One region of the Streptomyces sp. CA-251247 genome, then DNA from elsewhere that is predicted to be linked to it. Evidence: riboswitches for the same ligand, from Rfam matches in the RefSeq annotation. Region 1 holds a riboswitch; each other region holds the start of a gene.

Evidence for each region. Region 1 has a riboswitch for cobalamin ahead of ACQPWZ_RS08160 (cobalamin biosynthesis protein). Riboswitches for the same ligand answer to the same signal wherever they lie in the genome.
Region 2: linked by a shared signal. The riboswitch ahead of metE (5-methyltetrahydropteroyltriglutamate--homocysteine S-methyltransferase) and the one ahead of ACQPWZ_RS08160 (cobalamin biosynthesis protein) in region 1 are both predicted to bind cobalamin.
Region 3: linked by a shared signal. The riboswitch ahead of ACQPWZ_RS24260 (ribonucleoside-diphosphate reductase subunit alpha) and the one ahead of ACQPWZ_RS08160 (cobalamin biosynthesis protein) in region 1 are both predicted to bind cobalamin.

What each region holds. Positions count from the first base shown of each region.
Region 1 covers NZ_CP191861.1:1,832,619-1,842,227, forward strand. The annotation lists gene ACQPWZ_RS08130 (VOC family protein) at 38-436, shown strand; gene ACQPWZ_RS08135 (hypothetical protein) at 492-1,787, opposite strand; gene ACQPWZ_RS08140 (alpha/beta hydrolase) at 1,934-3,061, opposite strand; gene ACQPWZ_RS08145 (class II aldolase/adducin family protein) at 3,117-3,779, opposite strand; gene ACQPWZ_RS08150 (inorganic phosphate transporter) at 4,003-5,247, shown strand; gene ACQPWZ_RS08155 (hypothetical protein) at 5,261-5,482, shown strand; cobalamin riboswitch at 5,602-5,740, shown strand; gene ACQPWZ_RS08160 (cobalamin biosynthesis protein) at 5,860-6,825, shown strand; gene ACQPWZ_RS08165 (cobyric acid synthase) at 6,822-8,339, shown strand; gene cobN (cobaltochelatase subunit CobN) at 8,336-9,609, shown strand, end outside.
Region 2 covers NZ_CP191861.1:803,942-813,550, reverse strand. The annotation lists gene ACQPWZ_RS03450 (dihydrofolate reductase family protein) at 190-789, opposite strand; gene ACQPWZ_RS03445 (pyridoxal-phosphate dependent enzyme) at 958-1,929, opposite strand; gene ACQPWZ_RS03440 (hypothetical protein) at 2,363-2,638, shown strand; gene metE (5-methyltetrahydropteroyltriglutamate--homocysteine S-methyltransferase) at 2,694-5,012, opposite strand; cobalamin riboswitch at 5,166-5,391, opposite strand; gene ACQPWZ_RS03430 (hypothetical protein) at 5,508-6,425, opposite strand; gene ACQPWZ_RS03425 (ATP-binding cassette domain-containing protein) at 6,606-7,598, shown strand; gene ACQPWZ_RS03420 (ABC transporter permease) at 7,595-8,386, shown strand; gene ACQPWZ_RS03415 (ATP-binding protein) at 8,367-9,609, opposite strand, start outside.
Region 3 covers NZ_CP191861.1:5,439,675-5,449,283, forward strand. The annotation lists gene ACQPWZ_RS24255 (ribonucleotide-diphosphate reductase subunit beta) at 1-426, opposite strand, end outside; gene ACQPWZ_RS24260 (ribonucleoside-diphosphate reductase subunit alpha) at 426-2,810, opposite strand; cobalamin riboswitch at 2,954-3,078, opposite strand; gene ACQPWZ_RS24265 (YbdD/YjiX family protein) at 3,289-3,495, opposite strand; gene ACQPWZ_RS24270 (carbon starvation CstA family protein) at 3,492-5,684, opposite strand; gene ACQPWZ_RS24275 (GntR family transcriptional regulator) at 5,928-6,692, opposite strand; gene ACQPWZ_RS24280 (sugar ABC transporter substrate-binding protein) at 6,998-8,296, shown strand; gene ACQPWZ_RS24285 (carbohydrate ABC transporter permease) at 8,384-9,376, shown strand; gene ACQPWZ_RS24290 (carbohydrate ABC transporter permease) at 9,373-9,609, shown strand, end outside.

The DNA.
Region 1 (9,609 bases):
TCACATCCCCACCGTCGAGCATGAAGGAGTGATCGGAATGGCACAGTCACCGAGCATCAGTCCGACCCTGGTCTATGCGGACGCCAAGGCCGCGATCAAGCAGCTCACCGAGGCCTTCGGCTTCACCGAGCACGCGGTGTACGAGGACGAGGACGGCCGGGTGGTCCATGCCGAGCTGATGTACGGGAACGGCATGGTGATGCTGGGCAGCAAGGGCACCGGCGGCGAGTTCGACAAGCTGATGACGGACGCCGGGCCCGCGGGTGTCTTCGTCCATGTCGACGATGTCGACGCGCACCACGGCAAGGCCGTGGAGCACGGGGTGGACGTGGTGATGCCGCCCACCGATCAGGACTACGGGGCGCGGGACTACATGGCGCGCGACATCGAGGGCAATGTCTGGAGCTTCGGCACGTACGCACCGGGGACGGCGTAACCGGAGGGGCCGGGTCCCGGCCCCTCCGGTTACGGACACCGCTCCGGGACGGCCCTCAGGCGCCGCCGGTGTGCACCTGGAACGCCGCCCGGCGCACGGCCTTGGCGAGTGCCGGGTCCGGATGTGCGGCCGCGAGCGCGACCAGGACCTGGACGGTGCGGGGGTGGCCGCCGGCGCGGACCTCGTCGAGGAGCGCCGGGACCGTGCCCTGGACCGCCGAGTCGAGGTGGCGCAGCAGCAGTTGGGGCTCCCCGTGGTCGGCGACCGCCGCCGCGGTGTCCACCCAGAGCCAGGTGGCTTCCTCCCGGGTGAGGACCTCGGCGGCGTCCTCGGGATCGGCCCCGTCGTACTCCGCGAGCCACAGCAGCGCGTAGGGGCGCAGCGAGGGCTCGTGCGCGGCGGTACGGACCTCGCCCTCGGCAGGGGCGCCGACGACGCGCAGCGCCTCGAAGGCGAGTCCGCGCAGCAGGGCGTCCTCGCCGCGGGCGACGCCGAGAAGTTCGGCGACGGCGCTGGAGACCGTACGGGCGGCCAGCCAGGCGCGGTACTCGGCACGGGCCGGTCCCGGGGTGAGGCGGGCGCAGCCGCGGAGCATGTCCTCGGCCGACTGCTCGATGTTGCCGGCGGGGCTCTGGGCGGCGACACAGATCTGTTCGAGCTTGACCCACACCGCCCAGTTGCCGAGCGGGGTGAGCGTGGCGGAGCTGCCCGCGTCGAGCGTCAGGGCGCCGACGGCGGACAGACCCTCCAGGGCCCAGTCGAGCAGCAGAGGCAGCGGGGCGTCCGATGCGCCGGGGACGGGCTGCTCCTGGAGGCCGTACGGCACCTCGCAGCGCTCCTCGCGCAGTTCGGCGACGCGCTGCTCCAGCAGGTCGAGCAGAGCGGGCACCAGGACCGGGCCGGCGGAGAGCTGGAGGAGCGAGAGCAGTTGGGGGACGGCCTCGACGACCTCGGCGACCGCCGTGGGGGCGACGTCGGCGGGGGCCGGGTGGATCAGCGACCAGGCGTCGAAGAGGGCGACCCAGCCGCGCAGCACGGCCATGTCGTCGCGGTCCCAGGCGCGCAGACGCCAGCCGGGCCGTGCGGTGTCGCCGTGCAGTTCGACCAGACCGGCGAGACGGGCCCGGTCCCAGCCGGTGCGGACCTGGAGCGGTGTCAACTCCAGTGCGGCGGCGGCCCGTTCCTGCGCGCGGTCGGCGAGCGAAGCGGTGCTGGGGTCCCTCTCGACGGCCGCCCAGCGGGCGATGCGGACGGCGTCCGCGAGGACCGCCCGCGCCTGACGGGCGAGCTCCGCGGGCGGGGGTGTGCCCTCGGGGGGCCTGGGTGCCGGCCGGGTGCGCCGGGTCGTCACGGCCCGTCGTGCGGCGGCCAGTGACCGCGGGCGGACAAGACGGAGTCTGGAGTTGCGCGCCAATTGCTCATCAGGCTTTCGGGACGTCACAGGGAGCAGTGTTCCCGCTGTCGGCCCGAAAGCCCAAACGGAACCTGGTGGGCCGCCTACAGAAGGGGGGTGAGGAAGCGGCGCAGCGCCTCTTCGTAGTGGGCCGGACCGGCGTTCCACATGGCCGCGTGAGGGGCCTCGCGGACCGTCTGGAGGCTGACCAGATCGGGGCGGGCGGCCGCGAGGTCGCGGGAGCGCTGCCAGGGCGCGAGCGTGTCGTCGGGGCCGTGGAAGATCAGGGTGGGCGCCGTCAGGACGCTGGGGTCGGCGACGGCCCGCAGCCGGTCGCCGTACAGGCCCGTCCTGCCCTGTGCGGCCCGGACGGCCAGGGGCAGCAGGACGGCGGGGGCGCGGCGGGCGGAGGCCAGACCGCGCAGGGTGGCTTCCCAGTCGAGGACCGGGGAGTCGAGGACGAGGCCGCTGATCCGGTCGCGCAGACCGGAGTTGGCGGCGGCGTACAGGGCCATGGAGGCGCCGGTGGACCAGCCGTGGACGACGATCTGTTCGGCGCCCTGGCGTACGGCGAAGCGGATGGCGGCGTCGAGGTCGCGCCATTCCGAGTCGCCGAGGTGGTTGAGGCCGTCGGGGGACCTGGGTGCGTCGGGGTCGCCGCGGTAGCCGAGCCCGAGCACCGGGCAGCGCTGGGTCCGCAGGAACGGCAGCAGGTTCAGGGGGTGTTCGCGGGTGGTGCCGAGACCGTGCACGGCGATCACCCAGGTGCCGCGGATGCCCGGCACGAACCAGGCGGGCAGCGGGCCGAGTTCGCCGGGGATGCTGACCTCGGAGCAGTCGATGTCGAGCGCCTCCCGCGGACTGCCGTGGTACAGCTGCGGCGTCATCCGGACGCGGGTGCCCGGACCGAGGGTGCCGAGGACCACCCGCTCCAGGCGGCGCACGAGCGTGTCGGCCGCGTGCGGCACGTCGTCGAGCACCGGGCCGACGATGGCGTGGATGCCGGGGCCGACGAGCCCGTATCTGCCGGGGCGCCGGGACGCCAGGCTGCGCGTGAGCGTGACCCGGCCGGCCGCCACGGCGTGCACGGTGAGCTTCGGCTCGCCGGGCAGCGGGCGGCCGGGCGGCGCCTTGAGCGCGGCGTCGCTGGCGTAGCGGCCGGCCGCGAACGCGGCCGCGCCGACACCTATCAGAGTGGTGACGGCCGCTGCCGTCGCTGTAGCCGGGCGCACTGCTCCAGTGTCGGTACCGGCGGGCCGCCCTGCCAGTGGACGGACGCCACCGGTGTCAGCGGCCCTGGCCGTAGCCCCGGAGTTTCTCCCCGACCTCGGCCAGCTGGGCGTCGGAGAGCAGGGTGGGGGTGCGACCGGGCACCGAGGATGCGGTCAGCCAGAGCCGGCACATCCACTCCAGCTGGGCGGTGCGGTCGTACGCCTGGTCGAGGGTGTCGCCGTAGGCGACGGTGCCGTGGTTCCGGAGCAGGCAGGCGGTGCGGTCCTCCAGGGCCGCCCGCATGGCGGCGGCCAGCTCGTCCGAGCCGTAGAGGGCGTAGGGGGCGACGCGGACGGGTCCGCCCAGCGCCGCCGTCATGTAGTGGATCGGCGGCAGCGTGGGGACGAGGGTGGAGACGGCCGTGGCGTGCACGGCGTGGGTGTGCACCACGGCCCTCGCCGAGGTGCCGCGGTAGACCTCCAGATGCAGCGGCAGCTCGCTGGTGGGCCTCAGGTCACCGAGGACCTGGTGGCCGTCGAGGTCGACGGCGACGGTGTCCTCGGGGGTGAGCCGGTCGTAGGGCACTCCGCTCGGGGTGACCAGGACGAGGTCGCCGGCCCGTACCGAGACATTGCCCGATGTGCCGACGACCAGGCCTTCCGCCGCCGTCCTGCGGGCCGTGGCCACGAGGTCGCGCCATGCCCGGTCGATGGTCTCCTGCCGCTCCGCATCGGTCATGCGGCGATCCTGCCAGGCCGCCGCGGGCGCCGAGGGGCCGGGCGTGACGCAGATCACGGAATCGAAGATCGGACCCCTGGAGAGGCCTGTTTGCACCACCGAGTGAAAGCGGAGTCACAGACCCTCACTTGGAGACACCGCAAAGCCCGCGTCAGTTCATCTTCCGTTCACTCAGGTTTCCTAGGTTCCACTGGCCACTGACGTCCATAGATTGCCTGGGTAAATGGAACACATCACGCTGCTGCTCGCGATCGTGATCGTGACGGCTCTCGTGTTCGATTTCACGAACGGTTTCCACGACACCGCCAATGCGATGGCGACGACCATCTCGACCGGAGCCCTGAAGCCCAAGACCGCGGTGGCCATGTCCGCCGTGCTCAACCTCGTCGGCGCGTTCCTGTCCGTGGAGGTCGCCAAGACGATCTCCAGCGGCATCGTCACCGAGTCAGGCATCACCCCAGAAGTCATCTTCGCGGCGCTCGTCGGCGCCATCCTCTGGAATCTGCTCACCTGGCTGATCGGCCTGCCCTCCAGCTCCTCGCACGCCCTCATGGGCGGACTGGTCGGCGCCACGATCGCCTCGGTCGGCGTCAGCGGCGTCAACGGCGGCACCGTCGTCACCAAGGTGCTGATCCCCGCGATCGCGGCACCCCTGGTCGCCGGCATCGCCGCCTACCTCGCCTCCCGGCTGACCTACAGGATCGGCCGCAACACCGACGAGAAGGCCACCGCCAAGGGCTACCGCGCCGGTCAGATCGCCTCGGCGGGCCTCGTCTCACTGGCCCACGGCACCAACGACGCCCAGAAGACGATGGGCATCATCACGCTGGCCCTGATCGCCGGTGGCGTCCTCTCCCCCGGGTCCAACCCCCCGATGTGGGTCATCCTCTCCGCCGGTCTCGCCATCGCGCTCGGCACCTACCTGGGCGGCTGGCGCATCATCCGCACCATGGGCAAGGGCCTCACCGACCTCCAGCCGCAGCAGGGCTTCGCCGCCCAGACCAGCGCGGCCAGCGTCATCCTCGCCTCCTCCAACCTCGGCTTCTCGCTGTCGACCACGCACTCCTGCTCCGGCGCGGTGATGGGCGCGGGCCTCGGCCGCAAGGGCGGCGTGGTCCGCTGGTCCACCGCCACCCGGATGTTCGTCGCCTGGGGTCTGACCCTGCCGGCGGCCGCGCTGGTGGCGGCGGGCTCGGAGCTCGTCACCCGCCAGGGCGACTGGGGCGTGGCAGCCGTCGTGGTCTTCCTGATCGGCTCCTGCGCCGCGATCTGGCTGGTCTCCCGCCGTCAGGTGATCGACCACACCAACGTCAACGACACGAGCACGGACGGCGAGCCCGCGGGTGTCGTGACGGCTGCCATCGCGGCCGTCACCCCGCCGCCGGCCGGCACCCCGGCCCAGGACTTCCAGACGACCATCCCGGCTCCGGCCCCCGAATCCGAGCCGGCCCGCACGGCCGCGGTGTAAGGACAGAAACAGCATGAGCATCGACTGGGCAGCTCTCGGCTCCGTCTTCGGCGTGAGCCTCGTCGCCACCGTGGCCCTGGTGGGTCTGTTCACCCTGGGCGTGGTGGGACTGAGCAAGCAGGAATCGGCGTCCGCGCAGGGAGGCTCGGCGGCCCTGGCACGCACCGGCGCCTATGTGTGCTTCGCGCTCTGTGCGGCAGCGGTGACGTACGGGATCTACCTCATCGTCAGCTGACGCCACAGCATCATCACGCGCATCGAAAGCCGGGCCGGGCACCCTTTGGGGTGACCGGCCCGGCTTTCGGGTGTGGGGCTCGGCACACTGTCCCGTCGCAGGTCAAAGGCAAGTTGACGCCATTCGAGCGGCGTGGTGGACTGCCGGGGCCATCTACGGCGGCAGCAGAGGAAGCCGGTGCAAATCCGGCGCGGTCCCGCCACTGTCACCGGGGAGCAGTCCCCGGAAGCCAGGAACTCTCACCGCCGTTCACGTCGAACCAGGGCGCGGACACCCTGAGTGAGGACATATCGCCATGCCCGGCTGCGGTTCCGTTCCTGCTGTGAGTACGGCCCTGAGTTCACGGTTGCACCGAGGCGAGAGCCCGGCCTGAACCCGTGCGTGCCGACCGAGTGTTCGTGTACGGCTCCATCGCCGGCCTGGCCTGCGACCTGCTTCTCGGTGATCCCCGCCGGGGGCACCCGGTCGCCGCGTTCGGGCGGGCCGCGGGGGCCGTCGAGCGTGTGTTGTGGCGTGACCACCGCGGCTGGGGTGCGCTGCACTCCCTGCTGTGCGCCGGGGGTGCGGCCGCCGCCGCGGCCCTTGTCGCGCGCGGCGCGCGGGGCAGTTCCGCCGCGTCCGTCGCCCTGACCGCGGCCGCCACCTGGTCGGTCGTCGGGGGCACATCGCTGGGACGCGAGGCCCGGGCCATCGGCGGGGCGCTCGCCGCCGGTGATGTGGAGCTCGCCCGGGAGCGGCTGCCGCATCTGTGCGGCCGCGATCCGCAGAGTCTGGACGAGCAGCAGATCGCGCGGGCCGTCGTCGAGTCCGTCGCCGAGAACACCTCCGACGCCGTGGTCGGCGCCCTGGTGTGGGGTGCCGTGGCGGGCGTGCCCGGTCTGGTGGGCTTTAGGGCGGTCAACACCCTGGACGCGATGGTCGGGCATCTCTCGCCCCGGTACCGGAAGTTCGGCTGGGCCTCGGCACGGCTGGACGATGTGGCCGGCTGGCCCGGCGCCCGGCTCACGGCCGGGCTCGCGGCGCTCGCGGGCACGGACGGCCGGGGGGCCGTCCGCGCCTGGCGCGCCGACGCCGGCCGGCACCCCAGCCCCAACGCCGGGCCCGTGGAGGCCTCCTTCGCGGGGGCGCTCGGTGTCCGGCTCGGCGGAACGCTCTCGTACGGCGGGCGCGTCGAGCACCGGCCGGTCCTCAACGCCGAAGGGCGTGCCGTGGAGTTCGGCGACATCGAACGCGCCGTGCGGCTCTCCCGCCGCGTCGGCTTTCTGACGCTGGCGGTCTGCGCCGCGGGCCGCGTCACGGGTCACGCACTGCGCGCCCGGCGCGCACGAAGGAGGCGGGGATGAGCGGGCGCAAGGGCGGCGGGCTGCTGGTCGCGGGCACCACGTCCGACGCGGGTAAGAGCGTCGTCACGGCCGGGATCTGCCGGTGGCTCGTACGCCAGGGCGTGAAGGTCGCCCCCTTCAAGGGGCAGAACATGTCCCTCAATTCGTTCGTGACCCGTGAGGGCGCGGAGATCGGCCGCGCGCAGGCCATGCAGGCGCAGGCCGCGCGGGTGGAGCCGAGCGCCCTGATGAACCCGGTCCTGCTCAAGCCGGGCAGCGACCGCTCCAGCCAGGTCGTGCTGATGGGCAAGCCGGTCGGGGAGCTCAGCGCCCGCGGCTACCACGGCGGCCGGCAGGAGGCCCTCCTCGGCACCGTCGTGGAGTGCCTGGAGGAGCTGCGGGGCACGTATGAAGCCGTGATCTGCGAGGGGGCGGGCAGTCCGGCCGAGATCAATCTGCGGCGTACGGACATCGTGAACATGGGCATCGCGCGGGCCGCACGGCTTCCCGTGCTGGTGGTCGGAGACATCGACCGCGGTGGGGTGTTCGCCTCCTTCTTCGGGACGACGGCGCTGCTGAGCGCGGCCGACCAGGAGCTGATCGCGGGCTACCTGGTCAACAAGTTCCGCGGGGACGTGTCCCTGCTGGAGCCCGGCCTCGACATGCTGCACGGCCTCACCGGACGGCGGACGTACGGCGTTCTGCCCTACGCGCACGGGCTCGGCATCGACGAGGAGGACGGGCTGCGGGTCTCGCTGCGCGGCACGGTGCGGGAGTCGGTGCTCGCCCCGCCCGTCGGGGAGGACGTGCTGCGCGTCGCGGTCTGCGCCGTACCGCTGATGTCCAACTTCACCGACGTGGACGCGCTGGCGGCCGAACCGGGCGTCGTCGTGCGGTTCGTGGACCGCGCGGAGGAACTGGTGGACGCCGACCTGGTGATCGTGCCGGGCACCCGGGGCACGGTCAGGGCGCTGGACTGGCTCAGACAGCGGGGGCTCGCGGACGCCCTCGTACGGCGGGCCGCCGAGGGCCGGCCGGTGCTGGGCATCTGCGGCGGCTTCCAGATGCTCGCCGAGCACATCGACGACGAGGTCGAGTCGCGGGCCGGAGCCGTCGACGGGCTCGGACTGCTCCCCGTCCGGGTGCGGTTCGCGGCCGAGAAGACCCTCGCCCGCCCGGTCGGCGAGGCACTGGGCGAGCCGGTCGAGGGGTACGAGATCCACCACGGCGTCGCGGACGTCATCGGCGGCGACGCCTTCCTGGACGGCTGCCGGGTCGGCGCGGTCTGGGGCACCCACTGGCACGGCTCGCTGGAGAGCGACGGCTTCCGCCGCGCGTTCCTGCGTGAGGTGGCCCGGACGGCGGGCCGCCGCTTCGTCCCCGCGCCGGACACCTGCTTCGCCGCGCTGCGCGAGGAACAGCTCGACCGCCTCGGCGATCTGATCGAGGAACACACGGACACCGGTGCGCTGCTCGGCCTCATCGAGTCGGGCGCACCCTCAGGACTTCCCTTCATCGCACCTGGAGCGCCATGAGCACCGAGACCACCGTGCTGTTGCTGTCCACCGCCGACACCGATCTGCTGGCGGCCCGGGCCTCCGGGGCGCCGTACCGGATCGGGAACCCGACCCGTATCGACGTGGCCGAGGAGCTGCCCGCGCTGCTGGAGGGCGTCTCCGTCGTCGTCGTACGGCTGCTGGGTGGCCGGCGTGCCTGGGAGGACGGGCTCGCGGCGCTCAAGGCGTCCGGCCTGCCGACCGTGCTGCTGGGCGGCGAGAGCGTGCCCGACGCGGAGTTGATGGCCGAGTCGACCGTGCACGCCGGGACGGTCGCGGAGGCCCTGCGGTATCTCGTCGAGGGCGGTCCCGCGAACCTCGTCCAGCTGGCCCGCTTCCTGACGGAGGACGTGCTGCCGGCCGGTCAGGGCCGCGCCACGGACACACCGAGCAGGCACAGCGCCGAGCCGCAGAAGATGCCCGAGTGGGGTCTGCACGGCGACCGCGCTGTCGTCGAGGGCAGGCCGACGGTCGGCGTGCTCTTCTACCGCGCCCACGAACTGTCCGGGAACACCGGATTCGTCGACACGCTCTGCGACCGGATCGAGGCGCGCGGCGCCAACGCGCTGCCCGTGTACTGCGGTTCACTGCGGGGAGCCGACGCGGAGCTGTACGAGCTGCTCGGCCGCGCGGACGCCCTGGTCGCGACCGTGCTGGCGGCCGGCGGCACGCGTGCCAGCGACGCCAGTGCGGGCGGGGACGACGAGGCCTGGGACATCGGGGCGCTCGCCGACCTCGACGTTCCCGTGCTCCAGGGACTGTGCCTGACCTCGTCCCGCGCCGCATGGGAGGAGTCGGACGCGGCCCTGTCCCCGATGGACGCCGCGATGCAGGTGGCGATCCCCGAGTTCGACGGCCGGCTCATCACCGTGCCGTTCTCGTTCAAGGAGCAGGGGCCCGACGACGTACCGGTGTACGTCGCCGATCCCGAGCGGGCCGCGCGGGTCGCCGGAATCGCCGTGCGCCACGCGCGGTTGAAGCACAAGCCGAACGCCGAGAAGAAGCTCGCGGTCGTCTTCACCGCCTATCCGACGAAGCACTCCCGGGTCGGCAACGCCGTCGGCCTGGACACGCCCGCCTCCGCGGTGCGGGTCCTGGACGCCCTCAAGGACGCGGGCTACCAGGTGGAGGGCCACCCGGACAACGGGGACGAGCTGATCCACCGGCTCATCAACGCCGGTGGCCACGACGTGGAGTGGCTGACCGAGGAGCAGCTGGCCGCCGCCCCGGCGCGGGTGCCGCTCGCGGA
Region 2 (9,609 bases), 1.0 Mb from region 1:
CGCGAACCAGCAGCAGACGTGCAAGGGAGCGACGGAGAGGAGGTCGGCAGCGAAGGGCGACCGGGATGGGCACGTCGTGCGAACAACGGTATCCGAGTGTCGGCGCCTCGTCGCGTCGAGCGGGCGCGCGTACGGCGCTGTGCCGGGCACAGCGCCGAACCGGCTGGCCGCTGGGCGACCACCGTCGCCCTACTTCTTCACCCGGTACCGCAAGTGGGTGACGCCGGTGCCTTCGACGACCGCGACGGGGCCCTCGAACTCCACCGGCGTGGCGCCGAGTTCGCCGAACAGCGTCTTCCCGCCGCCCAGGACGACCGGTACGAGCTCGACGCCGACCTCGTCGAGCAGCCCGGCCTCCAGGCACTGCCGCGCCATCTGCCCACCGTTGACGACGACGTTCTTGTCCCCTGCCACCTCCTTCGCCCTGGTCACCGCGGCCTCGATGCCCTCGGTGACGAAGACGAAGTTCTCGTCGTCCTCGGGGCGGTCGTCAGGGCGCTGGTGGGTGAGCACGACGGTGGTCACGTCCATCGGGTGGCGCCCGCCCCAGGCGTTCGTCATGTCGTAGAGGTACCGCCCGACGACGAGTGCACCGGTGCTCTCCCACTCCGGCTTGACCAGCCCCGCGCTCGCGGCGGAGACGCGGATCGGCGGCACATCGGGACTGGCGGACGGGATCTCGACGTCGCCGTTGCCGTACCACTGGAACAGCAGGTCGAAGCCGCTCTCTCCGGGGCCGGCGATGTAGCCGTCGAGGGACATCGTGGCGCCGGTGACGATCTTGCTCATGGCGTTGTCTCCTTCGGTGTCTGTGGCTCTCACGGACAGGTCGTAGCCAGGGCCCTCGTTTTCGACATCCTGCGCGAAAAAATCTTGGCGCGGTCGGACGCATCACCGGCGTGGCCGGCCGGCTACCGAACGCGCACGAGGCCATGGCCGTCCGCCGACCCGCCCCGTTCAGCTCGCGCAGAGTTCCGCGAAGCGACGTGTGCTGATGTTGCCCCCGGAGAGGATCAGGCCGACGCGGCCCGGCAGGCGGTCCACCGCACCTGCCAGCAGGGCCGCCAGGGCAGTCGCGCCGCTGGGTTCGAGGACGATCTTCAGGCGTTCGAAGGCGAACCGCATCGCCTCACGGATCTCGTCGTCGCTGACAAGGGCGATCCCGTCGACGAGGCGCCGGTTGACGGAGAACGTCAGCTCGCCCGGTGTCTCCGCCGCCTGGCCGTCGGCGATCGTGCGCGGTACGGGAACGGCGACCCGTGTGCCCGCCTCCAGGGACCGCTTGGTGTCGTCCCCGGCCTCCGGTTCGACCCCGATGACGCGGGTCCGTGGATGCACGCCCTTCGCCGCGGTCGCACTGCCCGCGATCAGTCCGCCGCCGCCGACCGGCACCACCAGGGCGCCGAGTTCGCCCACCTCGTCCATCAACTCCAGGGCTGCGGTGCCCTGTCCGGCGATGACATGGGGATGCTCGTAGGGCGGGACGAGCGCGAGGCCGCGCTCGGCGGCCAGGGCGTTGCCGATGGCGACCCGGTCGCCGGTGTAGCGGTCGTAGGTGACGATCTCCGCGCCGTAGCCGACGGCGGCGTCGGTCTTGGACTGAGGGGTGTCCTCCGGCATGAGGATCACCGCCGTGGTGCCCAATTCCCGCGCCGCGAGGGCGACCGCCTGGGCATGGTTGCCCGAGGAGTACGCGGCGATGCCGCGGGAGAGCTGATCGGGCGTCAGGCGCGAGGCGGCGTTGTACGCACCCCGGAACTTGAAGGCGCCGATGCGCTGGAAGTTCTCGCACTTGAGGAAGACCTCGGCGCCGACGAGCGCGTCCAGCGTCCGCGAGTGCACCACAGGGGTGCGGTGTGCGACGCCCTCGATACGAGCGGCGGCGTCCCGGACGTCGTCCAGAGTGACCGGCGGTTTGTTCACCGTCATGCTTGTCCTCCATGGGTAGTGGTGGGGGAACGGGACGACCGGGCCGGCTGGCGGCGACAGGAAGTGGCTGCCCAGAACCAGCCTGTCACTGTCGGCGAGCGACTTCGGCAACTGCTCGCGCGTACGCGGGGTGGGTGGCCGGGCGCGGCGATCCACCGAAGTCACAGGCGTTGAGGATCGCGATGGCGAAGGGGAGCCCGCAGGAGGGCTTCCGCGCAAAACGCCCACCGGGAAGCACATCTGCAGAACCTGGCCCGCGATACGCCAACCTCGTCTGTCCCAGGGCCATTCGGCCGTAGCCAAGTGATCAATGCGAAGGTAAAGTCCCCTGCGTGCTCGGCGCCCGGACCACACAGGTGCCGGACATGGTCGAGACCTCCGTGACCACGAGGGGCGCGACACAACAACCGGGGGAACGAGTCCGGGGGGACCTGTGACCGACATCAAGACCACGCGCCGAGCGAACGACAGCACATGGGCCCGGCCTCTGCTGGCGCTGGCCCCGCTGGCGCTGCTCAGGCTGCTGACCGAGCCGTCCACGCCGTGGCTCGCCCTGTCCTGGGCCCTGTGCGTGGCCTCCGCGCTGCTGCTGGCCGCCGGATGGGCCGCGGTGCGGCAGAACGGGATCCGGGGAAACACCGCTTGGGGCACCTGCGTTCTGGTCCACCTCGTGTGGGCCTGGCAGTTCGTCGCGCTCATCGCGGAGTAGGAAAGAAGCCGACAGGGTGGGGAGGAACGGCGGTTCCTCCCCACCCCGCACCGCCTCAGGAGGCGGGCAGTTCCGACCTCACCTCGCGTGCCGCGGCGACGAGGTTCTCGAGGGACGCACGGGTCTCCGGCCAGTCGCGCGTCTTGAGGCCGCAGTCGGGGTTGACCCACAGGCGCTCGGCCGGGATGGCCTGAAGGCCCTTGCGGAGCAGGTCTGCCGCCTCGGAGACACCGGGGATGCGCGGTGAGTGGATGTCGTACACACCGGGACCGGCTTCGCGCGGGTATCCGTGCTCGGCGAGTTCACGCGCCACCTGCATGTGCGAGCGAGCGGCCTCCAGGCTGATCACGTCGGCGTCGAGGTCGTCGATGGCCTGCACGATGTCGCCGAACTCGGCGTAGCACATATGGGTGTGGATCTGGGTGTCCGGACGCACGCCGCTGGTCGCCAGTCGGAAGGACTCCGTGGCCCAGGCCAGGTAGTCCGCATGGTCGGCCGAGCGCAGCGGAAGGGTCTCCCGCAGGGCCGGCTCGTCGACCTGGATCACCGAACTTCCCGCATTCTCCAGGTCGTTCACCTCGTCGCGGAGGGCGAGGGCGACCTGGCGCGCGGTGTCGCCGAGCGGCTGGTCGTCGCGGACGAAGGACCAGGCGAGCATCGTGACGGGGCCGGTGAGCATGCCCTTGACCGGACGGCCGGTCAGGGACTGCGCGTACGAGGTCCAGCGAACCGTCATCGGCTCGGGGCGGGAGATGTCGCCCGCGAGGATCGGCGGCCGGACGTAGCGCGTGCCGTAGGACTGGACCCAGCCGTGCTGGGTGGCGAGGTAGCCCGTGAGCTGCTCGGCGAAGTACTGCACCATGTCGTTGCGTTCGGGCTCGCCGTGGACCAGGACGTCGATGCCGGTCTTCTCCTGGAAGGCGATCACCTCCTGGATCTCGGCCTTGATCCGCTCCTCGTAGGCCGCGGTGTCGATCCGTCCGCGGCGCAGGTCGGCGCGTGCGGTGCGCAGTTCGGTGGTCTGCGGGAACGAGCCGATCGTGGTGGTGGGCAGCAGGGGCAGGCCGAGGTGGGCACGCTGCGCCACGGCGCGTTCGGCGTACGGCTGGGAGCGGCGCCCGTCGGTGTCCGTCACCCCGGCAACCCGGGCCCGCACCGCCGGGTCGCGCGTGAGGGCGGAACCGGCGCGGGAGGCGAGGTCGGCGCGGTTGGCGGCGAGTTCGGCCGCGATGGTGTCGGTTCCCTCGCCGAGACCCCGGGCCAGGGTGACGATCTCGGAGGTCTTCTGCCGGGCGAAGGCGAGCCACCGGTGGATCTGCGGGTCGATGTCGCGTTCCGCGGAACTGTCCAGCGGGACGTGCAGCAGCGAGCAGGAGGAGGCCACGTCGACCCGGTCGGCGAGGCCGAGCAGCGTGCCGAGGATCGTCAGCGACTTCTCGAAGTCGTTGATCCAGATGTTGCGCCCGTTGACGACGCCCGCGACCAGGCGCTTGCCGGGCAGTCCGCCGACGGCGGCCAGGGCATCGAGATTGGCCGCGGCGGCGTCGGTGAAGTCGAGTGCCAGGCCGTCCACGGGAGCCTTGGCGAGTACGGGCAGCGCCTCGCCGAGGCGGTCGAAGTACGAGGCCACCAGCAGCTTGGGCCGGTCGGTGAGGGTGCCGAGGTCGCGGTAGGCGCGTTCGGCGGCGTTCAGTTCGGCCGGCGTGCGGTCCTGGACCAGTGCGGGCTCGTCCAACTGCACCCAGTCCGCCCCGGCCGCCCGCAGATCGGCGAGCACCTCCGCGTACACCGGCAGCAGCCGGTCGAGCAGGGTCAGGGGGTCGAAACCGGGCGCCACGCCGGGGGCGGGCTTGGCCAGCAGAAGGTAGGTGATCGGGCCGACCAGCACCGGCCGGGCCGTGTGACCGAGGGCCAGCGCTTCCTTCAACTCGGTGACCTGCTTGGTGGAGTCGGCGGTGAAGACGGTGCCGGGACCCAGTTCCGGTACGAGGTAGTGGTAGTTGGTGTCGAACCACTTGGTCATCTCGAGCGGGGCGACGTCCTGGGTACCGCGCGACATGGCGAAGTACCCGGCCAGGGCGTCCGCCTCGACGGCGGCGCGGTGGCGGGAGGGGAGAGCGCCGACCATCACGCTCGTGTCGAGGACGTGGTCGTAGTACGAGAAGTCACCGGTCGGGACCTCGTGGATCCCGGCTTCGGCCAGTTGCTGCCAGTTCGAACGACGCAGGTCCCGGGCGGTCTCTTCCAGGGCCGCGGCGGAGACGCGGCCCTTCCAATAGCCCTCGATGGCCTTCTTCAGTTCACGGTTCGGCCCCTGACGGGGGTATCCGTGGACGGTGGACCGTGCTGCCGCGGCTGCGGGCTTCGCTGTCACTGAACTCTCCTTCGCGAGTTTCCTGTCACCCGGCGAAGGTGAAGGCGAAGGGAGCACAGACCGGACGGGGGAGCGATGCGTCGGTGACGCATGTGCCCGTCGGTATGTACGCCGACCCGCCCTCGAGGTCACCGGGATTTCCGCGCACGATCGGTCGTGCGCGGACAGCGGGCAGGTCTTCGGACTCACGGGCACGCCTGCCGGACATCTCCCGGCGGACACCTACTGGCCGTCGCTTCCCGGGCCCGTACCGGACCCAGTGCGTATGACGGCGGTCGTTCCCGCTCACCGCTGCGGGGCAGTCCCGGATTCCCACCGGGTTCCCTCTTGCGACGCACGTACCTGGCAGGCACGGCGAACCAGCTGCACCCACCAGCCTAGAGCCCCGCAGGCCACACCGACACCACCGCTCATCATCCGGACGGTGATGCACGGCATGCGGGCGGACGAGGTACCGCTGCCCGACGGCGCTGTTCGGGTGTCGGCCCGACGCCCCTACGAAGTCAGCCGGACCGTCGCCAGGATCTTCCGCACCGTCGCGTCCGGAACCTCGTCCGCCACACCCTTCGCGCCCACGAAGGTCCAGGAGACGAAGTCGCCGCCCGGGTCCTTGAAGGCGAAGGTGGTGACCTTGCCGTCGGTGTCGCACTTGCCCTTCTTCGGCGCCCCCGTGGACACGCCCGTCGCCAGGCTTCCCTTGATCCCGGAGGCGGTGGTGTACGGCTCCACCGCACCCGCCTTGATGCTCTTCTTGTCCGGCTGGGTGTACGCGCCGTACAGCCACAGGGACACACTGCTGCGCGCCGCGTCCTCGATGGTCTTGGCGCCGCTGTCCCCGCGGGTGCCCGCCGACGCGAGTGCCGTGTCCTCGGGAGAGCCGTCCATGGCGGCGTCGGACCGGCACCACTTCTCCTTGAGCATCGCGGGGCTCGACATCCCGATGAGGGGCTTCTCCTCCGGATCCCGGTCGTCGGCAACGTAGTTGACCCAGCCAGGACCCTTCAGACCCCACTGCGGGGGAACGTCGAAGGCGATGCCCCGCTTGGGATTCACCACCACCTTCCAGCCCGCGACGACCGGCTTCGGGCCGTCCGTGTCACGCGGGTTGTCGTCGGCCGGGCTGCCCGAAGCGGACGTCGTCGGGCCGGGATCCGCGGTCTTTCCCTCGTCCCCGCCCAGGACCACGAATCCGGTCACTCCGGCGGCGACGACCACGACGAGAGCGGCAGCGACAGCGATGACCGTGGACGTACGACGGCCGCCACGAGGAGGCGGCTGCGGCGCACCGGCCGGCATCGTCGGCGAGCCCGCCCACGGCTCCTGCTGCGGAGGCCCGTAGGGGCCCGTCTGCTGATACGGATTGTTCTGCCCCGCGTACGGGTTCTGGCCGTCCCCCGGCTGCTGTGACCACATGAAGGGCACCCTAGAGGTCGCCTCTGGCCGGCGGAGACTCAGGTGTCTCCGCTGTGACCTGAGGAATTGGTCGGCACAAGGCCGCGGCGTACGTCGCGGCTGTTGCTCGGGCGGGCGGTTCCAGGGCGCTGAAACCGCGCTGAAACCGTGCTGAACCCGCTCTGCCGCAAGCTCTGCGGCATGACATCGACATCGAACGGACTCGCCATCGCAGCCAAGGGGCTGCACAAGGCCTTCGGCGAGAAGAAGGTCCTCGACGGCATCGACCTGGCCGTGCCGCAGGGCACGATCTTCTCCCTCCTGGGCCCGAACGGCGCCGGCAAGACCACCGCCGTGAAGATCCTCTCCACGCTCATCGCGGCCGACAGCGGCGAACTGCACGTCGGCGGCCACGATCTGGCTGCCGAGCCGCAGGCGGTGCGGGCCGCGATCGGTGTCACCGGGCAGTTCTCCGCTGTCGACGGTCTGATCACCGGCGAGGAGAACATGCTCCTGATGGCGGACCTGCACCACCTCTCCCGCACCGAAGGACGGCGTACCGCAGCCGAGTTGCTGGAGCGATTCGACCTCACGGACGCGGCGAAGAAGCCCGCATCCACCTACTCCGGTGGCATGAAGCGCCGGCTCGACATCGCCATGACGCTGGTCGGTGACCCGCGGATCATCTTTCTGGACGAGCCGACCACCGGACTCGACCCGCGGGCCCGGCACAACATGTGGGGCATCATCCGTGAGTTGGTCTCCGGCGGCGTCACCGTCTTCCTCACCACGCAGTATCTGGAAGAGGCGGACGAACTCGCCGACCGCATCGCCGTCCTGAGCGACGGGAGGCTCGTCGCCGAAGGGAGCGCCGACGAGCTGAAGCGGCGCATCCCGGGCGGGCACGTCCGGATCCGCTTCACCGATCCGACTGCCTATCAGGCGGCCGCCGTCGCCCTGCGCGAGGTCACCCGCGACGACGAGTCGCTGTCGTTGCAGATCCCGAGCGACGGCAGCCAGCGTGAGCTGCGCTCGATTCTCGACTGGCTGGACTCCGCCGGAGTCGAGGCGGACGAGCTGACCGTGCACACCCCCGACCTCGACGACGTGTTCTTCGCCCTGACCGGCCCCACCGCCGGCCCCTCTGCCGGCTCCACCGCCGTCCCCAACCAGTCCAAGGAGACCGTCCGATGAGCGCCCTCTCTCTCGCCGTCCGTGACTCGAACACGATGCTGCGGCGCAACCTGCTCCACGCCCGGCGCTATCCGTCGCTGACCCTGAACCTGCTGCTCACGCCGGTCATGCTGCTGCTGCTGTTCGTCTACATCTTCGGCGAGGTGATGAGCGCGGGCATCGGCGGCGGCGGAGCCGACAGATCCGAGTACATCGCCTATGTCGTCCCGGGCATCCTGCTGATGACCATCGGCAGCACGGTCATCGGGGCGGCGGTGTCCGTCTCCACGGACATGTCCGAGGGGATCATCGCCCGCTTCCGCACGATGGCGATCCACCGGGGCTCGGTGCTGATCGGACATGTTGTCGGCAGCGTCCTGCAGTCGGTTGCCAGTGTGGTCCTCGTCGGCGCCGTGGCGGTGGCCATCGGCTTCCGCTCCACCGACGCCACCGCCCTGGAGTGGCTCGCGGCATTCGGACTGCTCGTGCTCTTCGCCCTGGCGCTCACCTGGATCGCCGTCGGGATGGGTATGGCCAGCCCGAACGCCGAGGCCGCCAGCAACAGCGCGATGCCGCTGATCCTGCTCCCGCTCATCTCCAGCGCGTTCACGCCGATCGACGCGATGCCGGGCTGGTTCCAGCCCATCGCCGAGTACCAGCCCTTCACCCCGGCCATCGAGACCCTGCGCGGTCTGCTGCTCGGCACCGAGATCGGCCACAACGGGTGGCTCGCCATCGCCTGGTCCATCGGCCTGGCCGCGCTCGGCTACCGCTGGTCGACCGCGTCGTTCAACCGCGACCCGAGATGAGCTCGCGGGCTGCTTCCCGCAGCTCGTCCCGCTCCAGGGCGGCGTACTCCGACACCGCGTCGGCGTACGCCGCCCCGGCGGCGTTCCCGGCGGCTTCGACCGCCTGCCGGGCCCGGGCCGCCGACATGCTCGGGAACTCACGGAACACCCGCAGTTGTTCGGCCAGCGCGATCATCCGTACGGCATCGGCATCGGCATCGGCATCGGCATCGCCGGAGGCGAGTCCCGCCATGCCAAGGGCATGCAGCACCGTCCCGAACAGAACGAGCTCCATGGGTGAGCCCGACGGACCGGCGAGCAGAGTCCGCAGCCCTCGGCGCAGCCGGCCGAGCGGCTCCGCGACCATCTCGAGACGGGCGGCGTGCGCATGCGCCGTCACCGCCGCCGACTGGATCTGCACCGCCCACGGGTCCAGCCAGAGGTCGCCGCTGTGCGTCGAGGAGGCCCCGGGCATCCGGTCCACGGCGGCGCGCCACAGGTCGAGCCCGACCTCCGTCAGTCCCCGGGCGAGCGCGATCTCGGCTCGCCCGCCGAGGCCGGGCCGGTAGAAGGCGTCCAGCTCAGGGGTGTTGTCGTTCTCCGTCTGCCGCAGCCAGTAGTCGGCCTCGTCGGGGTCCCCGCGCTGCAGGCAGGCGAGGACGAGACTCGTACGGATGAAGACGTAGTCGTGCCCGTCGCCGAGCCGCGGCACGACCTCGAGCGCCGCCTTGAGGTGCTCGTACGCCTCCTCGCCCCGCCCCGTCCGCAAGCACAGCTCGCTCAGCCGGGAGTGCCCCATGAGCTGCATGGACGGATTGTCGGCCGAAGCCAGCTCCGCGAGTATCCGGCGGGCCGAGGCGAGCGCGCGGTCGATGTCGTGCCCGAACTCCCAGACATAGGTGGCGATGCATTCGGCGACACCGGCGACCAGCGGCTGCTCGTCGTCGCAGAGCCCTCGCAGCACGTCGTAGTCGGGCGGAAGCATCTCGGGTATCGCGCTCAGCACGACCGCGATGGCGCGCAGCAGCGTGTCCGGCGGGGCCGGGGGCAGCCGCCTGAGGGTGACCAGCTGGCGTACGGCGGCCGGGCCGTGCCCCATGAACAGGGCCGCCGTGCACAACACCGCAGCGGCGCGGGCGACTTCGACATCTTCGGGCTCGGGGTAGTAGTGCGAGAGCGGCGGGCCGGTGTCCGCGGCGAGGGCGGAGAGGCGGTGGAAGCTGGAGTCGGTGGACCACAGGGCG
Region 3 (9,609 bases), 3.6 Mb from region 1:
CGCCTTCTCACGGATGGAGGGGATCTCCTCGACCGCGTCGAACGCGGCCGCCCGGTCGTCCGGGTCGGGGAGGTAGGTGTCCAGCAGCGTCAGATAGAACTGGACGTGCACCGCCTCCTCGAAGAGCTGACGGCTCAGATACAGCCGCGCCTCGGGGGAGTTGATGTGCTTGTAGAGCGTGAGCACCAGGTTGTTGGAGACGATCGAGTCGCCCGTCGCGAAGAACGCGACCAGCCGGCCGATCATGTGCTGCTCACCGGGGGACAGCTTGGCGAGGTCGGACACGTCGGAGTGGAGGTCGACCTCCTCGACGGTCCAGGTGTTCTTGATCGCGTCGCGGTAGCGCTCGTAGAAGTCCGGGTAGCGCATCGGACGCAGGGTCAGCTCGAATCCCGGGTCGAGCAGGTTCTTCTCGGGAGCACTCATTACTGGCAGGCCTCGCAGGACTCGGGGTTCTCCAGGGAGCAGGCGACCGCGTCGGTCTCCGGCGTCGCCTGTACGGGGATGGGGGCCGTGGTCGCGGCTCCGGAGCCGGCCGCACGGGCGATCCGGGTCGCGGGGCGCGAGCGCAGGTAGTACGTCGTCTTCAGACCCTGCTTCCAGGCGTACGCGTACATCGAGCTGAGCTTCCCGATGGTCGGCGTCTCGAGGAACAGATTCAGCGACTGCGACTGGTCGAGGAACGGGGTGCGGGCCGCGGCCATGTCGATCAGACCGCGCTGCGGGATCTCCCACGCCGTGCGGTACAGCTCGCGCACATCGGCCGGGATCCAGCTGAAGCCCTGCACCGAACCGCTGGACTCGCGCAGCGCCTCACGGGACTGCGCGTCCCACACGCCGAGCCGCTTCAGCTCCTCCACCAGGTAGGCGTTGACCTGGAGGAACTCACCGCTGAGCGTCTCGCGCTTGAAGAGGTTGGAGACCTGCGGCTCGATGCACTCGTAGACGCCCGCGATGGAGGCGATCGTCGCCGTCGGGGCGATGGCGAGGAGCAGCGAGTTGCGCATGCCGGTCGTGGCGATACGTTCCCGCAGGGCGGCCCAGCGCTCGGGCCAGTTGAGCTCGACGCCGTAGTGGTCGGGGTGCAGCACACCGCGCGCGGTACGGGTCTTCTCCCAGGCGGGCAGGGGCCCGTTGCGCTCGGCGAGGTCGGCGGACGCCTCGTACGCGGCGAGCATGATGCGCTCGGCGATGCGGGTCGACAGGGCGCGGGCGGCGGGGGAGTCGAACGGCAGCCGCAGCTTGAAGAAGACGTCCTGAAGACCCATCGCGCCGAGGCCCACCGGACGCCACTTGGCGTTGGAGCGGCCGGCCTGCTCGGTCGGGTAGAAGTTGATGTCGACGACGCGGTCGAGGAAGGTGACGGCGGTCCGGACGGCCTCGTCCAGGCGCTCCCAGTCGATCCCCTCACCGGCGCCGTCCGCCAGCACGAACGCGCCGAGGTTCACCGAGCCGAGGTTGCAGACGGCCGTCTCGCCGTCGTCCGTCACCTCCAGGATCTCGGTGCACAGGTTGGACGAGTGCACGGTGTGGCCGGGCTCGGCGGTCTGGTTGGCCGTGCGGTTGGAGGAGTCCTTGAAGGTCATCCAGCCGTTGCCGGTCTGCGCGAGCGTGCGCATCATCCGGCCGTACAGCTCACGCGCGGGCATGGTCTTGCGGGCCAGGCCCTTCGCCTCGGCGTCGCGGTACGCCGCGTCGAACGCGTCGCCCCACAGGTCGACGAGCTCGGGGACGTCGGCAGGCGAGAACAGCGACCACGGGGCGTCGGCGTCGACACGGCGCATGAACTCGTCGGGAATCCAGTGCGCGAGGTTCAGATTGTGCGTACGCCGGGCGTCCTCGCCGGTGTTGTCGCGCAGCTCCAGGAACTCCTCGATGTCCGCGTGCCAGGTCTCCAGGTAGACGGCGGCCGCGCCCTTGCGACGTCCGCCCTGGTTCACCGCGGCGACCGAGGCGTCGAGGGTCTTCAGGAACGGCACGATGCCGTTGGAATGGCCGTTGGTGCCCCTGATCAGGGAACCGCGGGCGCGGATGCGGGAGTACGACAGTCCGATGCCGCCGGCGTGCTTGGAGAGCCGGGCGACCTGGTGGTACCGGTCGTAGATCGAGTCCAGCTCGTCCGCCGGCGAGTCCAGCAGATAGCAGGAGGACATCTGGGGGTGGCGGGTACCGGAGTTGAACAGCGTGGGGGAGGAGGGGAGGTAGTCGAGGCGGCTCATCAGGCCGTAGAGGTCGGCCACCTCGTCCAGCGCGCGCACGCTGTCGTTCTCGGCCAGACCACAGGCGACCCGCAGCATGAAGTGCTGAGGCGTCTCGATCACCTGACGGGTGATCGGGTGCCGGAGCAGATAGCGGCTGTAGAGGGTGCGCAGGCCGAAGTAGCCGAAACGGTCGTCCGCCTCGGTGTCGATGAGGGCGTCCAGGCGGTCCGCGTGCAGCGTGACGAACGCGGCGGTCCGGTCGGCGATCAGACCCTCGGTGTGTCCGACCGCGACGGAGGCGGAGAAGGACACCGCGCCCTGGCCCGACGCCTCTTCGGCGATCGTCCCGGTCAACAGACGGGCGGCGAGCCGGGAGTAGGCGGGGTCCTCGGAGATCAGACCCGCGGCCGCGTCGGTGGCGAGCCCACGGAGCTCGGCCGTGTCCGAACCGGCGTGCCGGCCCCGCAGCGCGGCGGCGGCGACGCGGCCGGGGTCGGTGTCGGGCAGATCGGCGGTGAGGTCGGTCAGGATCCGCAGCAGCGCGGTCCCGGGGCCGTCCTCGAGCTGCTCGGCGATGCCTGCTGCCGGATCGGCTGGCGCGATGGTCACGTGGTGCTCTCCCTCGCTCGGCTCTGGGCCGTCGGGGGGGAGGCGGGGCCGTCGGGCAGTACGCGCCCAGGGCAGGGCAGCACTCCGCACGGCGTCCACCGGCCCAACCGCGAGGCCCGGACGTCTCGGCACCCGGATCGGTCGAACCGGATGCACCGTCGGCAGGTCTTCGGACTCTCGGGTACGACAAAGCGCACCACATCACACCGTTGCGGGACAGTTCCGGATTCGCACCGGATTCCCCTGCGGCGACAGCGAGGTCGAGCATACATGTGGGGGCCGCCAGTTGCGGCACCCCCCACATGTTGTGTCGGGGCGGCGCGCGGGAGTTGTGGCATTGCCCCGGTGATCCCGGCCGGTACGGCCCTTGGGACGCCCCGGCGGGGGCCCGGTCCGGCCCGTGGGCGCACGGTTTCACGGCGAAGGGCCGCCGCGTTCCCGGGGGAACGCAGCGGCCCTTCAGGGGCCCTTCAGCCGTTCAGCAGCAGCGGAAGCCTTCGCGGGGATCGGCTTCGCGTGCGTCCGTCCGGCTGCGCTCGAAAGCGCGGCGGCTCATCACGTCCGCGTCCGGGTCGCAGCTGCGGGTGTGGTCGACGTACCGGTCGTAGGCCGATTCGCCGGTGAACTCCCTGACGTACCACCGGATCCGGCCGAAGACGTGGCGGGCCCTGGTCGTGGTGCTCATGCCGAACCGCTCGCTGCGGGAACGTTCTCCTCCACGGCTGCCATCTCGGCCTTCTCCTCCTTGGTGGGGATCAGTCCGGCCGGTGCGACGATCTTCGACTCGGTGTACGCAACCTCGGACAGTTTCACGCTCTCGGGATGCCGGATCGCGTTGTAGCAGACGCGTCCCGCGTCCGCGATGACCACGATGATCAAGAGTGCGAAGAGAGCCGAGAGCGCTCCGTCGACCGTGGAGTTGGTGACCACCGTGTGCATGTCGTCCATGGTCTTGGCGGGAGGCAGGATCTTGCCCTCGTCGATGGCCGACTGGTAGACGTCCCGCTGGGTGAAGAAGCCCACGCGTGGGTCGCCGGAGAATATCTTCTGCCAGCTCGCGGTGAGGGTGACGGCGGCGTCCCAGGCGAGCGGTACGGCCGTGACCCAGGCCCACTTGAGCCGGCCGGACTTCACCAGCAGCGTGGTGCAGACGGCGAGTGCCACGGCGGCGAGCAACTGGTTGGCGATGCCGAACAGCGGGAAGAGCTGGTTGATGCCGCCCAGCGGGTCATGCACGCCGACCCAGAGGAAGTAGCCCCAGCCGCCCACGACGACCGCGCTCGCGAACCAGACGCCGGGCCTCCAGCTGACCTGACGGAACGGCTTGTAGACGTTGCCGAGCATGTCCTGGAGCATGAAGCGCCCGACCCGGGTGCCCGCGTCCACCGTGGTGAGGATGAACAGTGCTTCGAACATGATGGCGAAGTGGTACCAGAAGGCCTTCAGCCCGGCGCCGCCGACCACGGACGAGAAGATGTCCGACATGCCCAGAGCGAATGTCGGCGCCCCACCGGTCCGCGACAGCAGGCTGGTCTCCTCGACGTCCTTGGCCGCCTGGGCCAGTTGGTCGGGTGTGATGGTGAAGCCGAGATTGGCGACGGCCTGGGACGCGGTCTCGACCGTGGGACCGATGACACCGGCCGGTGAGTTGACCGCGAAGTAGAGACCCGGGTCGATGATGCAGGCCGTGATCATCGCCATGATCGCGACGAACGACTCCGTCAGCATCGCGCCGTAGCCGATCATCCGGATCTGCGTCTCCTTCTGGACCATCTTCGGGGTGGTGCCCGAGGAGACCAGGGAGTGGAAGCCGGAGAGCGCGCCGCAGGCGATGGTGATGAACACGAAGGGGAACATCGATCCGGCGAACACCGGACCGTCGCCCCGGCCGGCGAACTCGGTGACCGCGTCCATCTTCAGGGTCGGCAGCGCTATCACCACGCCGAGGGCCAGCAGCACGATGGTGCCGACCTTCATGAACGTGGAGAGGTAGTCGCGAGGTGCCAGCAGCATCCACACCGGCAGCACCGACGCGAGGAAGCCGTAGACGATCATCCAGATGACCAGCGTGCCGGCCTCCAGGGTGAAGGTCTCCGCGAGCGAGGACTCCGCGACCCAGCCGCCCGAGATGATGGCGAGCAGCAGCAGCGCCACACCGATGACCGAGACCTCGGTGACTCTGCCGGGCCGCAGAACCCGCAGATACACGCCCATGAAGAGGGCGATCGGGATGGTCATGGCGATCGAGAAGACGCCCCAGGGTGAGTCGGCCAGCGCGTTGACGATGACCAGCGCCAGCACCGCCAGCAGGATGATCATGATGGCGAACACCGCGATCAGCGCGGCGGCTCCGCCGAAGGGCCCTATCTCGTCACGGGCGATCTGGCCGAGCGAACGGCCGTCCCGGCGGGTGGAGAAGAAGAGCGTGACCATGTCCTGAACGGCGCCGGCGAAGATGACGCCCGCGACGATCCAGATCGTGCCCGGCAGGTATCCCATCTGGGCGGCGAGCACCGGGCCGACCAGTGGTCCGGCGCCGGCGACCGCGGCGAAGTGGTGCCCGAAGAGCACGCGCCGGTCGGTGGGGTGGAAGTCGATTCCGTTGTCGAGGCGTTCGGCCGGGGTGGCGCGGGTCTTGTCGACCTTCAGCACCCGGTTGGCAATGAAGCGGGAGTAGAAGCGGTACGCGATCGCATACGAACCCAGCGCCGCCGCCAGCATCCATGCGGCGGAGATCTCCTCGCCCCGGGAGAGTGCCAGCACAGCCCATCCCGATGCGCCCACCAGGGCTACCAGCCCCCAGATGGCGATGGACCGCGGGGTGAGCTTCCGGGATGACGTCGGTGCGGTATTCGGTGGTGTGGGTTCTGGCATGGTGGGTCGTCCCCTCACTGTTCACCTGCATTTTTAATGCGCAGGAAATCTAAAGGAACGTCTCGATACGAGTCACCCCCCGTCCGCATATCGGTACGGCAACGGCGATGAATTCGCACCGTTTTCGTCTGCATTCCGCACCCGTTCTCCTTCGTCCCTCCTCGGGCTCTGTGCGCGGACAGCACAAAGCCCCGGAGGCGAGGCCTCCGGGGCGTGCTGCCGGGCGCCGTACTGCCCGGGGGGTCAGTCGGTCGGCCGCCGCAGACGGGCCACGAACTTGTACCGGTCGCCGCGGTAGACCGAGCGCACCCACTCGACCGGCTCGCCTGCCGCGTCGAGCGAGTGGCGCGAGAGCATCAGCATCGGCAGGCCCACGTCGGTGCCCAGCAGGCCGGCCTCGCGCGGGGTCGCCAGGGACGTCTCGATCGTCTCCTCGGCCTCGGCGAGATGGACGTCGTAGACCTCCGCCAAGGCCGTGTAGAGCGAGGTGTACTTCACCAGGCTGCGGCGCAGCGCGGGGAAGCGCTTGGCCGAGAGGTGGGTGGTCTCGATCGCCATCGGCTCACCGCTGGCGAGCCGCAGACGCTCGATGCGCAGCACGCGGCCGCCCGTCGAGATGTCCAGCAGTCCGGCGAGCGTGTCGTCGGCCGTCACATAGCCGATGTCGAGCAGCTGGGACGTCGGTTCCAGGCCCTGGGCCTTCATGTCCTCGGTGTACGAGGTGAGCTGGAGGGCCTGCGAGACCTTGGGCTTGGCCACGAACGTGCCCTTGCCCTGGATGCGTTCGAGCCTGCCCTCGACGACCAGTTCCTGAAGCGCCTGACGCACCGTGGTGCGCGAGGTGTCGAACTCGGCCGCGAGCGTGCGCTCCGGCGGCACCGGGGTGCCCGGCGGCAGCGTCTCCGTCATGTCGAGCAAGTGGCGCTTGAGCCGGTAGTACTTGGGCACGCGTGCGGTCCGGGTCTGTGCCCCGCCCTCGGTCTCCGCTCCCACCCCGTCCGTGGTCATGGCCCGCCTTCCCGACTCCTGCGCTGCTGCCGTCACCGGCTCCTCCGTCTGTCGCGGCTCACATGGTGGCACGGTCCGGTCACGGGTCGTCGCCCTCCCTCAGGTGTCGGTCCGATAACGGACCCGACTGCCCTTCTTATACACCCTTGACACCCCTAAAGGTCTAGGCCAAGCTCCGGGTACTGGTCTAAACCATTAAAGACCAGGTCCCAGCCCCACGGGCAGACCTGAGCACTGTCTCTCTGCGTGTTGTGCGACTCCCGGGCGGTGGGGGGGAAAATCTTGCATCCCTTGAGGAGGGTGGCGTGAAGCGCAAGCTCATAGCTGCAGTGGGTGTGGCGGCAATGGCGGCTTCGGTCGCGGCGTGTGGCTCCGGCGACAGCGAGTCCGCGAAGGACCCGAAGGACCGCAAAGGCACGCTGACCGTCTGGCTGATGACGGACGCTCAGTCCACCTGGCCCGAGCTGGTCAAGGACGTCAACACCCAGTTCGCCGCGAAGTACCCGGGCGTGAAGGTCAACGTCCAGTACCAGCAGTGGGGCGACAAGACCAAGAAGCTCGACGCCGCCCTCGCCGGAGACAAGTTCCCCGACGTGGTCGAACTGGGCAACACCGAGACCATGACGTACATCCTCAACGGGGCGGTCGGCGAGATCGACCCGAAGAAGTACGAGAACTCGGACACCTGGATCAAGGGTCTGAAGGACACCTGTACCTACGAGGGCAAGCTCTACTGCGTGCCTTACTACGCCGGTGCGCGTGTCGCCATCTTCAACAAGGACATGTTCAAGGCGGGCGCCGGCTCCGACGCGCTGCCCACCACCGAGGCCGAGCTGACCGCCGCCCTCGACAAGGTCCAGGCGAAGTACGGCAAGGACAAGGCCTTCTCGCCGCTCTACCTGCCGGGCCGCTACTGGTACGCCGCCATGTCCTACGTCGCCGCGTACGGTGGCGAGATCGCCAAGTACGACGACGGTTCGAAGGAGTGGAAGGCCTCGCTCTCCACCCCGGAGGCGCAGAAGGGCATCCAGCACTTCGTCGACCTGGTCAAGAAGTACAACCACGGCGACAAGACCAAGGACGAGCAGGACCACGCCAACGTCATGGCCAACGAGAAGACCGCTCTTCTCTACGGCAACGGCTGGGAGGCCGGCAGCGTCGTCGACAGCGCCGCCAACGGCAACCCCAAGCTGAAGGACAAGATCGGCACCGCCGGTATGCCGGGCCCCGACGGCAAGGCGCTCCCGTCCTTCATCGGCGGCTCCGACCTCGCCACCATCTCCAAGTCCAAGAACCAGGACCTGGGCGAGGAGTGGATCTCGCTGTTCACCAGCGAGAAGTCCGAGGCCGTGCTCGCCTCGAAGAACATCCTTCCGAACAACACCAAGCAGCTCGAGCCGCTGAAGGCGAAGCCGGAGACCGCGCCGATCGCCAACGCCGTGCCGGACGCCTGGTTCACCCCGATCGCCCCGGGCTGGTCCGCGATCGAGAAGAAGGAAATCCTCGAGCTGATGCTGCTCGACATCATCAAGGGCAAGTCGGTCGCGGACGCCACGAAGGCGGCCGACGCGGAGATCGACAAGCTGATCAACGAGAAGTCCTGATCACTTGATCGCCCAGCGGGAGCGGCGGGCCGACGGCCCACCGCTCCCGCCCTCCGGTATCCGGTCCGAGCGGAAGGGCGGAGCACAGTGAGTGCCGCCGACACGAAAGCAGCCGATCCGGCGGTGCCCGTCCAGCGGCACCCCGAAGAAATAGGCTCCCCGCCACGGAAGGGCGGACGGCCGCCGCGCAAGACCGGCGCGCTGCTGCCGTATCTGCTGATAGCCCCGGCGTTCGTGGCGATCGCCGCGGTCTTCGCCTGGCCCCTGGTCAAGACGGTCATCATGTCCTTCCAGGACGTCGGCCGCCGTGAGCTGTGGACCGGGGAACCGCCCCCGTGGGTCGGGTTCGACAAGTTCACCGAGATCCTCGGCGACGGCGAGTTCTGGGACGTGGTCCTGCGGACCGTCGTCTTCATGGCCGCCTGCGTCATCGCCACCATGGGCGTCGGCCTGCTGCTGGCCCAGACGATGCAGCGGATGTCCCCGTGGGTACGGATGCTGCTCACCGCGGGGCTCGTGGCCGCCTGGTCGATGCCCCTGCTGGTCGCCACCTCGATCTTCCGGTGGTTCGCCGACTCCGACTACGGAGTGGTGAACATGATCCTGACGAAGTACCTCGGCCTCGACTTCCAGGGTCACAACTGGTTCCTCGACCCCAAGCAGGGCTTCGTCATCATCGGAGCCGTCGTCGTCTGGGGGGCCATCCCCTTCGTGGCGATCACCCTCTACGCCGCCCTCACCCAGGTGCCCCGCGAGCTGGAGGAGGCGGCCGCGCTCGACGGTGCGGGCGCCTTCGGTGTGTTCCGCTTCGTCACCTGGCCCGTCATCAAGCCGGTCTTCCAGATGGTGGCGACCCTCTCGGTGATCTGGGACTTCAACGTCTTCGGCCAGATCTTCCTGATGCGTGGCAACAAGCCGGAGCCCGAGTACGCCGTTCTGGGCATCTACTCCTTCGACAAGGCCTTCGAGTCCAACTCGTTCAGCCAGGGCGCTGCCATCTCGCTGATCACGGTTCTGCTGCTGTCCGGCGTCGCCGTGTACTACTTGCGCCAGCTGCTCAAGATCGGAGAGGTCGAATGAGCGCCACCACCTCCACCAGGGCGTCGCACCGCCCGGGCCGAAAGAAGCACCGGCTCGCCTACAACATCGTGGGCCTGGTCGCCTTCGTCGCCATGGCGTTCCCGGTGTACTGGCTCGTCATCAGCGCCCTGCGGCCCAATCACGAGATCCGCAGCTACGACCAGACGCTCTGGCCCTCGTCGGTCACCTTCGACAACTTCAAGCGGGCCATCGACGCGCCCAACTTCGGCACG